Tunturibacter gelidoferens: one gene and its partner. The protein of the gene in region 1 binds, or shares a complex with, the protein of each later gene. Links are inferred from orthologs where the notes say so. Each region holds a gene or a part of one and is shown on either strand. Other genes may lie near its edges.

The links.
Region 2: the proteins of dnaG (region 1) and dnaB are in contact, whole or in part, in a crystal structure (PDB 2R6A), measured with the Geobacillus stearothermophilus proteins. The link is inferred for Tunturibacter gelidoferens from one-to-one orthologs. Residues at the interface, in WP_049624496.1 of Geobacillus stearothermophilus: Lys456, Leu457, Leu458, Pro459, Ala460, Asn463, Ala464, Leu467, Leu535, Leu536, Ile537, Ala538, Gln544, Glu545, Asp548, Tyr549, His552; in WP_033016901.1 of Geobacillus stearothermophilus: Ser13, Glu15, Ala16, Gln18, Glu91, Leu92, Asp94, Ala95, Val96, Pro97, Thr98, Ala99, Ala100, Asn101, Tyr104, Tyr105, Ile108.

What each region holds. Positions count from the first base shown.
Region 1 is NZ_CP132938.1:1,250,177-1,255,910, reverse strand. What follows is about bases 1,736-4,721. They hold dnaG (DNA primase), read left to right. Parts: upstream 1,736-2,324; coding sequence 2,325-4,118; downstream 4,119-4,721. Other genes in these bases: RBB81_RS05770 (lipopolysaccharide biosynthesis protein), read left to right, coding at 4,229-4,721; RBB81_RS05780 (YXWGXW repeat-containing protein), read right to left, coding at 1,736-1,836. Also shown: RBB81_RS05785 (RNA methyltransferase), read right to left, coding at 5-802; more of RBB81_RS05780, read right to left, coding at 880-1,735; more of RBB81_RS05770, read left to right, coding at 4,722-5,623. UniProt on the Escherichia coli protein: RNA polymerase that catalyzes the synthesis of short RNA molecules used as primers for DNA polymerase during DNA replication.
Region 2 is NZ_CP132938.1:1,120,392-1,125,090, reverse strand. What follows is about bases 274-3,236. They hold dnaB (replicative DNA helicase), read right to left. Parts: upstream 2,464-3,236; coding sequence 1,084-2,463; downstream 274-1,083. Other genes in these bases: RBB81_RS05255 (DUF5076 domain-containing protein), read left to right, coding at 2,689-2,988; RBB81_RS05265 (NAD(P)-dependent alcohol dehydrogenase), read left to right, coding at 274-907. In the rest of the region: more of RBB81_RS05265, read left to right, coding at 1-273; peptide-methionine (S)-S-oxide reductase MsrA, read right to left, coding at 3,508-4,125; tRNA uridine-5-carboxymethylaminomethyl(34) synthesis enzyme MnmG, read right to left, coding at 4,360-4,699. UniProt on the Escherichia coli protein: The main replicative DNA helicase, it participates in initiation and elongation during chromosome replication. Travels ahead of the DNA replisome, separating dsDNA into templates for DNA synthesis.

The sequences.
Region 1 (5,734 bases):
TTTTCTAGCTGTCATCCCCGGAGGGGAGCTGCGTTTTCACTCCCTTCCCTTCCACATCCGATCCACCCCCACCCACCTTCCACAACACCTGCCGCAGAATCCCCATCCAAATCGGCGCATCATTCGCCGTCACCCCCATCCTCAAAACCAGCCGCCGCACCTGCGCTTCATCGCAATTCGCAGGATGCCGCTTCGTATATCCAGTCGCCTCCAGCGCCTCAGTCAACAGTGCCGTCAACCGCTCCACCTCACCCGCACTAGCCGCCTTATCCGCACCACCCGCAGCAACCGCACTCCGCCCGCGCACCAGTTCATACAAACAAACCGCCACTGCCTGCCCAAGATTCATCGAAGGATGCCGAATCTCCTCCTGCTCCTCCATCGGAATCGTCAGCAGCCAATGACAGTAACTCAACTCATCGTTGCTCAGCCCCGTCTTCTCCGAACCGAACAGCAGCGCAACTCGTCCCTCACCCGCCAACTCGGAACTGATCTTCCCGCCCGCGTCCGCAAGCGCATATAAGGGATGCTGCAACGCCCGTTCGCCCACCGCCGTCGTACCCACCACCAGCGTGCAATCCCCAACCGCTTCGCCAACGCTGGCAAACACCTCCGCCCCCGCCAGCACCGCCGAAGCATCCACCGCCGACCGTGCAGTCTCGAACGGCACCGCATACTCATTCACGATCCGCAGATGGCGAAATCCAAAATCATGCATCGCCCGCGCCACCGCGCCGATGTTATTCGGGTTGCGTGCCCGCACCAGCACCACAACCACCCGATCCATCTCTTTCTTGACCATTCTTAAGATTCTAGGCACAAAAAAAGAGCGGTCGGCGAAAACCTCCGCCGGCCGCTCTCTCTTCGTTCTAAAACCGCCTACCGGTGCCCTTCATGTGCCTCGGCGTGCGGATGCTCCTGCGTGTTCGCATTGTGCTTATCGTTGTAGATCGACTTGCTGACGTTATTCTGACGTTGGTTGATCTGCTGGTGCTCCTGCGCGTTCAGATGTCCGCCGTTCGCCGCCCGGTCAGCCGCAGCCTGATGATTGATGCTCGCCTCGCGGTTCTCCAGGTTGCCCGTCTCATGCGCCGTCAGCTGACCCGACTGCACTCCCTGCCCGATACGCTGCTGCTGATTGGCCGCACGCACCCCGGGGCGAGAAAACGCTGCATTCTGCGGACGACCGCCGTTGACCGAAGCGAAGTTGCTGCGATCCGCGTGTGCCATCTGCACATGGCTCTGCTGCTCAGCCGTCGGTGCAATATGGTTCTCCCGCGCGAACGAAGCCTCCTGTGCCGACGGACGAGCCTGAAGTCCGCCGGTCCCGCCGTTGAAGCTCGTACGATTGTTAATCGCCGTGTGGTTGATCACCGTGTTATCGATGTACGTGTTGTGAATCACCGTCCGATTCACATTGACGACCGCGGTGTTATACGCAAAGCTGTTGCCCACCCAGCGTCCGCCCCCAAAACCTACGCCGCCGTAGCCGAACCCATAGTTCACGCCGCCGTAGAAGCCGACGTGCGGCCCCCAATAACCAGCGTGGAAGAGGTAAGCGCCACCACCCCATCCCCAGTAGCCCGGCGTCCACAGTAGTCCAACCTGCGGCGGACGAACCCACACACCCGGAACCCAGTAGTACCCCTCATCGCCATACGCCCAGTAGCCGGGATTCCACAGATATCCATCACCCGGGCAGATCGGCTGCGTATAAACCGGCAACACCGGCGGCGCAAAGCCCACCGAAATAAACACTCCCGCAAAAGAAGCCGCAGGCAAAAGCGCAAGAGCCGCGCCCACCACAAACTTACGGACTAAATTCGCCAATCTCATACATTCATCCTTTGGTTGGCCTAACGGCGCCTTGGCCGCGGCACTCAAGTTGTTGAATAGCCATGTATCTCAGCCGGCCATTCGCTCTCTACCCTCCATACAAACACACGCCTTCGACGGAAGTTCCGCACATGTACCGTAGGCCCGCGCGAATTCACGAAGATATCCCTCAATCGTTGTATGCAAACCGACTCCCGACCACCCAGTTCTCCCTGAACAGGAAAGGAGCAAAATAAAGTTCGAATTCGTGACGCATTTTTTTGACCTCAAAAGTGCACTGCTTTTTTTCCACGTTCACCATGCAGAACACCACGTTGTGACCAGCAAAAAACCATGGTCAAACACCCCAATCTGGCCCAACCCCCTCCAAAAAGCCCAGCAAATCCTCAAAGATCCAAGCCGCACCACGGCCAGAAAAAAATCTCCGTCTAAACTCATAAACAGGCCCAAAAAAACCTAAGCCCGTTGATCTGATCTCTCCAACTCCCATGTCCGACAACTTCGCACAAACCGTCAAGCAGCAGGCCGATATCGTCCGCATCATCGGCGACTACATCAAGCTGCGCAAATCCGGCGCTCAGAACTACACCGGCCTCTGCCCCTTTCACAAAGAAAAAACGGGATCGTTCTCCGTAAACGCCACCCATAACTACTTCTATTGCTTCGGCTGCCACGAAAAAGGCGACGTCTTCACCTTCGTCATGAAGCTCGAAAACATCAGCTTTCCCGAGGCCATCCGCGTAGTGGCCACCAAGTGCGGAATCCCCCTCCCCAAGCGCGAATTCAACTCCCCCGATGAGGTTCGCGAAGCCGGCATTCGCCGCCAACTCACCGACATTCACGAAGCCGCCACGCAGTACTTCGAAGCCGCACTCAAAGCTCCCGAAGCCGCACGCGCCCGCGAATACCTCACCGGTCGCGGCGTCACCGCCGAGACCATCGCGAAGTTCCGCATCGGCTACGCCCCCGACGACTTCAACCACATGCGCGAGCAGCTCGCCAAACACTTCCCCGACGAAGTCCTCCGCGCCAGCGGCCTCTTCAGCGCCAAAGAACAAAACGACGGCAGCCAAGGCCAGCTCTACGCACGCTTCCGCAAGCGCATCACCTTCCCCATCGCCAATGAACAAGGCAAAACCATCGCCTTCACAGCCCGCGCCCTCGACGCTGAAGATGAGAAGGGCCGCCCCATCGCGAAGTATCTTAACTCACCCGAAACCGCTCTCTACAGCAAAGGCCAGGTCCTCTTCAACCTCGATAAAGCTAAAGCCGACATCCGCGCCCTCGGCTTCGCGCTGCTGGTCGAGGGCCAGATGGACTGCATCTCTGTCTACATGGCCGGCATCAAAGGCGTTCTCGCAACCTCCGGTACTGCTTTCACAGAGATGCAGATCCGTCTCCTCAGCCGCTTCACCAAGCGCGTCATCGTCAACTTCGACCCGGACACCGCCGGCACCGCCGCTACCGAAAAATCCATCGCCCTCCTCACTGAAGAAGACTTCGAAGTGAAGATCGTCACCCTCGAAGGCGGTCTTGATCCCGACCGCTTCATCCGCGAGCAGGGCGTCCAGCAGTACATGGCAGCCCTGCGCGATGCGAAGCGCCACTCCGATTACCTCATCGACCGAGCCCGCGAACAATTCCCCACTCGTACTCCCGAAGGGAAGGTCAAAGCGATGAATTTCTTACTGCCGCACATCCGCCGTATGCCTTCAGTTCGACAGCGAGAAGAATTTGCAGTTGACGCGGCGCAGAAGCTTGGAATTTCGTTTGTTCACTCTAAAGAATTGAGTGACGCAGCGTCGAAAAAAGTTGAAAGCGTTAGTGCTCATCGGCTCGAACCGATCGATCGGAACGAGGAAATCCTCTTGCGCGTCCTCGTTCTCCCGGAGAACGACCCTGCGCGCATCCTGGCCGTCGAGCAGCTCACACAGCATCCGGAATGGTACGACAGCCTTTCGTCCGCCGCTTTACTTGAGTCACTCGCGAACGCGCCAGCACCCCCCAACCCTCTCGACGCGGCGCCCGACGAGCCCAGCCGAATTCTTCTAGCACGCACCCTTCAAAACGCCGAGAACCCTGATTCTGCCTCCACCAACGCGCAATCCATGACCGAGCTTGTCGAAAACGCGCTCGAAACCCTCAAGTGCCGCCAGCTCGAACGCCGCCAACGTGAGCTCCGCACCCTCATCGCCGAGGCAGACCGCCATGGCGACCATGAGATGCTGACTAAGCTCACCGCAGAAAAGCTTCAAATCGACCGTAAGCTGCGGGAGCAATAACGCAGCGATCGTCGATTTCTCGTGAACATCCTCCAAACCAACGGGTTATAAGAAAGTAGACTTGCCCTGTATCCGGGAAAATATTTAGGAAGCAAATCTCACTCATGAGCATGGACATCTCTACAAAGCGAAGGCTGATGCTTGGCTTCTTGACCAACTGGGTAGGGAAACTCTCCTCTACCGTGATTCAGTTCGTCCAGATCCCGGTCTTCCTCCACTTCTGGAGCGTGCCCCTCTACGGCGAATGGATGATCGTCAACTCCATCCCCGCCTATCTCAGCTTCAGCAATGTGGGCTTCGGCTCTGTCGCGGGCAACGAGATGACGATGCTGGTCGCCCGCGATGACCGTGCTGCCGCTCTCCGCGTCTTCCAGAGCTGTTGGTGGCTCATCGCCATCATCTGCACAGCGACGATCGTACTGCTCTCCGGAACCCTCTACTATCTTCCCGCCTCCCGCCTCCTCAAGCTCACCACGCTGGGTGAGGCCGACACCAAGTGGATCATCTTTTATCTCGGCGTCTCCGTCCTGCTCGGGCAATTAGAGCAGCTCCTTCAATCTGCTTACCGAGCCATCGGCCGCTACCCCTACGGCACCTTCCTCAAAAACATGTTCTCCCTCTTCGCCTTTGGCTGCATGATCGCCGCAGTCACACTGGGTGCAGGCGCACGCATGACAGCGTTGGTCTTTGCCTCGGTTAACGTAGCCATCACCATATTCTTCTGCATTCTCGTCCGGCGCGACATCCCCTGGATCGAATATGGGTGGCAACACGCGAGCTTCGCCGAGATTCGCAAGCTCGCCCGACCGGCCTTCGCCTACATGGGATTCCCCCTCGGTAACGCCCTCAGCCTGCAAGGCAGCCTGCTCGCCGTCGGATACGCTCTCGGGCCCACCGACGTCGTTATCTTCAGCACTGCCCGCACTGTCTCGCGGGTAGCCCTGCAGATGGTCCAAATGGTCAACAACACCTTCGAACCCGAGATGTCGATCGCCTTCGGAGCCGGAAACTACGAACTCACTCGAACTCTGCTCCGCCGCGCCTGCCAGCTGGCCCTGCTCGTAGCCCTGATCCTGGTTATCGTCATGCTCAGCTTCGGCCCATGGTTTCTGGTTCATTGGACCGGTGGCCACGTCCCACCCAGCCGACCCCTCCTCAGCATCCTTCTCGCCGTTGTCGTCCTCTACGCGTTGTGGTCCACCAGCGGCACGCTGATGACCTCCACCAACCAGCACCAGCGCCTGGCCACCTACTATATCCTTGGCACCAGCGTCGCCTGCGTTCTCTGCTACGTCCTGGCGCGAGCCTACGGGCTCTATGGAGCGGCGGCCTCACTCCTGATCTCAGAGATCGTCATGAATCTTTACGTCGTCCCTGCCTGCCTGCGCATCGCCCACGATACCCTGCCCGCCTTCCTGGCCAGCATGCTCCACTACCCATCCTCCCTCCGCCCTGCATCCCTGTTAGCCAGGATCCGCCGCTCAAAACCCGGCTTCGAAAGCTGAAATCACACCCGCAAATCACTCTGATCGGCTTACAGTAGCGGGTGATCGCGAGCGAACCGCCGATTCATCAAACACACGAAACCCTGCAAAAATGACCAACTTCCAGAGCAC
Region 2 (4,699 bases), 130 kb from region 1 along the record:
CAAGCTGTATGCCTCGTCCGTCAATCCGCTCGACGGTTTCACAATTAGAGGGCCCTTGTTTTTCGTTCCGAGCCTTGGAAGGCTTCTCAGACCGACACACAAGATAGCTGGCGCTGATTATGCGGGGCGAATTGAATCGGTCGGCCGGGATATAAAGCGATTTCAGCCGGGCGATGAAGTCTTTGGGGCATCGTTCACGGGAAAAGGCCAGGGAGGATTTGCTGAGTACGTATGTACTCAGCAAGACAGCCTTGCGCCGAAGCCATCCAATCTGTCGTTCGAGCAAGCAGCAGCCGTGCCCGTAGCTGCGATTACTGCTCTTCAGGGTCTACGCGATCACGGTCAGATCCAGCCCGGCCAGAAAGTTCTGATCGACGGCGCATCGGGTGGCGTGGGTACGTTCGCTGTCCAGATTGCCAAATCATTCGGGGCCGAAGTGACCGCCGTATGCAGCCCGCGAAATGTAGACATGGCGCGATCAATCGGTGCGGACCATGTGATCGATTACACACGAGAAAATTTCACGCTAAGCGGGTTGCGATACGATCTGATCCTCGGGGCGAACGCCCATCATTCGATTCTCGATTACAGGCGTGCGCTCAATCAGGACGGAATCTTTGTGTGGGCTGGAGGTGGTTTAGCTCGAATGTTCCAGGCGATCTCACTGAGGCCGCTTCTATCGTTGATCGGCAACAAGAAAGTGCGTTTCTTCATTGCGAAGGTCAACGTAACGGATCTGCTTCTTCTCAAGGACCTTCTCGAAGCCAGAAAGATCGTACCTGTGATAGACAGGCGATACCCACTAGCCGAAGTAGCTGAAGCCCTCTGTTATCGCGAAGAAGGACATGCACAAGGGAAAATCGTTATCACCATCCCTCACGGTAATGAGGTTGATGCTGCCCTCTGAACCTTCAGACCATACAAGATCCGTCTGACAGAAATTTCATTGCTACGTTGATGACATCAGGCCTATGCACTCATCAACCTTGATTTACGCTTCTCCAAATTGGATAAGTAACGAGAAACGCGCTTCTCGTCATTTGCCCACCGCCCACGCGAACCTTCGCGTCGGCTTCCCCGCGCCTAGTACCCGCCCGAATCCCCGCCATGCGATAGATTCTCGAACCGCGTATAGTCCGCCAGATACGCCAGCTGAATACTTCCAGTCGGTCCGTTTCTCTGCTTCGCGATGATGATCTCCGCCTTGCCTTTTAGATCTTCATTCTCGCGGTCGTAGTACTCCTCGCGATGAATAAAGCAGACCACGTCGGCATCCTGCTCGATCGAACCCGACTCGCGCAGGTCGCTCAACAGCGGCTTCTTGTCGCCGCCCCTCTGCTCACTCGCACGCGACAGCTGCGACAGCGCCACCACCGGCACCCTCATCTCCTTCGCCAGCGCCTTCAGCCCGCGCGAGATCGCCGAGACCTCCTGCGTGCGATTCTCAAACCCCTTCTGCGACCCCGACGAGCCCGTCATAAGCTGCAGATAATCGATCACAATCAGATCCAGCGCACCATGCTGCTGCTTCAGCCGCCGCGCCTTCGCCCGCATCTCCGCCAGCGTGATCCCCGGCGTATCGTCGATAAACATCTTCGACTCCATCAGCCGCTCCAGACCATTGATCAGCTTCGCCCGGTCCTCGCGCATCAACATCCCGGTCTGAATCGCCTTCGAGTTCACCAGCGCCTGCGAAGCCAGCATTCTCCGCAGCAGACTCGCTTTACTCATTTCCAGCGAGAACACCGCCACCACCTTGCCCCCGCGCACCGCAGCATTCTCCGCAATATTGATCGCCCACGCCGTCTTGCCCATCGAAGGCCGAGCCGCAATAATCGTCAACTCCGACTCCTGCAACCCGCTCGTCATCCGGTCAAACTCGATGTAGTGCGTCGCCAGCCCCGTAACCTCGCGTCCCTGCTCATACAGCGCATCGATCGACCCAAACGAGTCCTTCACAATCGCCGTAATATCCGAGAACCCGCCCGTCACCGCGTGTTCGGAGATCTCCGTCAACCGACTCGAAACCTGGTTCAGCACATCGATCGCCTCGCGGCTCTGGTCCGAGGCCTCGATCATCCCCATATCGCACACCGTCAGCAGCTGCCGCATCAGGCTCTTATCGCGAACGATCCGAACATAACTCTCAATACTCAGCTTGCGCGGCAGGCCCTCACTGAGCGAAGCCAGATAAGGCAGCCCACCCACCGAATCCAGCTCCTTCTTCTTCCCCAGATAATCGGTGACCGTAACGATGTCTACCGCATGTCCAACCTCAACCAGGTGCAGCATCGCATCGTAGATCTTCCGGTGCGAATCCAGCGCAAAGTCATCGGTCTTCAGCAGCATCGTCGCATCTATAATCGCGACCGGCTCCACCAGCATCGCGCCAAGAATCGTCATCTCGGCATGGACTGACGCCGGCCGTTCCTGCTCGCCGACAATGTGGGGATAAGTAGCCATGAAGTCCTAAATTATCGAATGCCAGCCTGCGGAAGGCGGCGCATTTCTGTGGATTACCCAGCTGTCGGGCAGATTTCAGTCTACGCCGCCCGGCCACACCCACCCACATCCAGAGAACCAAGCCGGATGCCCCACACCAGCCCTCGTGAGTCTGTGTTTTCAGCCTCCACAGAAAGTCGTTATAGGCTATTCGTTAACGACAAACAAACTTCCGCAGGAGCAATAATGGGCGTCGAAAAGGTTCTAGCCATTCCCGAGCAAGCCCAACGCGACAAAGCCTCCTTCGAGGTCCTCCGCGTCTGGATCGCCGAACAGGGCCAGCACGTCAGCATCCGCAGCGGAGCCTGGGAGGACCCCTTCGCCTGGGGCATCGTCCTCGCTGACCTCGCCCGCCACATCGCCCTCGCCCACCAGCTGCAAAACAAGGACACCGACCCCGAAGCCTTCCTCAACCGCCTCCTCGAAGGCTTCGAAGCCGAGATCGAAAACCCCACCGACGAACCCGAGGGCGAAGTCACCCAATAACCCGCACTCTGCTCCGTTGAAACCCGTCTCCTGCCCAGAGCTGCAGCCCTTTTCGAGCCGTCATCCTGTTCAAGTCGTCAATCTGTTCGAGCCGTCCTCCTGCTCGAATCGTCATCCCTTTCGAGTCGTCATCCTGAACGGAGTGAAGGATCCCCGTATTTAGTCCTTTGCCGTTGTTCCTCCCCTAAACCCGTCTCAAACTTCGTCATCTCGACCGAAGCGGCAGACAGCCTCACCGTCTGTCGCGCAGTGGATTGCGGCCACATCTCTCACTTGCAGCGAACCGATGCATGCTGCGGTATCCGTCAAGCCCCCCGCATTTCGCGCACACGCGCCACCCCGCCAAAATAAATCTCAAAACCTGGCGTATTTTTAGCCACCCAAATGTGTGGTGCTAAAACACCACATTCACCACACATCCCACCACACCCAGCCACACAAAAAACCAGGTTCAAACACCACAATTTCGCAAAACCCCCTGCAAAAGCGGGCCTCCGTCGCAGGCCCGCCAGCCCAAAATTATTTGTGCTTGTAATCCTGAAAAAGATCAGGAAACTGCTGCTTCAGCGCCGCCATCTTCGGTACATCGCACACTTGGATGTACGGATTGTTGGGATTCTTCTCCGCATAGTCCTGGTGATAGTCCTCGCCGTCATAGAAAGCCTTCAGCGGCGTAACCTCGGTCACAATCGGCTTGGGAAACACATGCGCCGCATCCAGCTGAGAGATATAGGCCTTAGCCACTTTCTCCTGCCCCGGAGTCGTATAAAAGATCACCGACCGATAAGAAGTCCCCACATCCGGCCCCTGCCGGTTCAACTGCGTAGGATCATGCACCACCGAAAAGAAGATCCGCAGCAGCGTCCCGTAGCTAACCTTCGCCGGATCAAACACAATCTTCACCGACTCCGCATGCCCCGTACCCTCAGACGAAACCTGGTCATAAGTAGCCGTCGACGCAGATCCACCCGAATACCCCGCAGTCGTAGCCGTAACGCCTTTCACCCGCTGAAACACAGTCTGTACGCCCCAGAAGCATCCACCCGCAAACACTGCAGTCTCATGCCCCACCGCCGCATGTGGCTCATCCATCACAGGAGCCGGAATCGGCTCCCTCCGCTCTGCGCCCATCACCATACTCTTTCCCCTTCCAAATAAAATCAACGCGACCACCACCACAGCCAGCAGAATCAAACTTGTCTTGAAAGAACCCATCATGCACCAACCCTTCCCAACTTGGACGCCCAAACCCCGCCAGCGGTTACATCTGGAGGGCCGACACACCTCACTCAGCCAGAAGGTACACACGTCACGAAAGTGACCGCCGCCCGCGCAGGGCGCCCGTCCGGCAGGACACCCGAGGGCACAAAACTAAGCCACGCGCGCCCTGCCCTGAATCTCGATATAAACGTGAATCAAACTAACCGCCGCAGGCGTAACCCCTGCAATACGGCTAGCCTGCCCAATCGTCTGCGGCCGCACCCGCGAAAGAATCTCTTTCATCTCACTCGACAAACCACTCACCGTCGAATAATCGAACCACCCCGGAATCGCCCGTCTCTCCGCCCTCCGCATCTTCTCCATCGAGCGCCGCTGCTGGTCCAGATACCCCGAGTACTTGATCTCCGTCTCCACCGTCTTCATCTCATTCCGAACCCAGGCCGGCAGCTTCGAATCCCCGGCAACATCCATCGCCGCCACCCAACCCCCA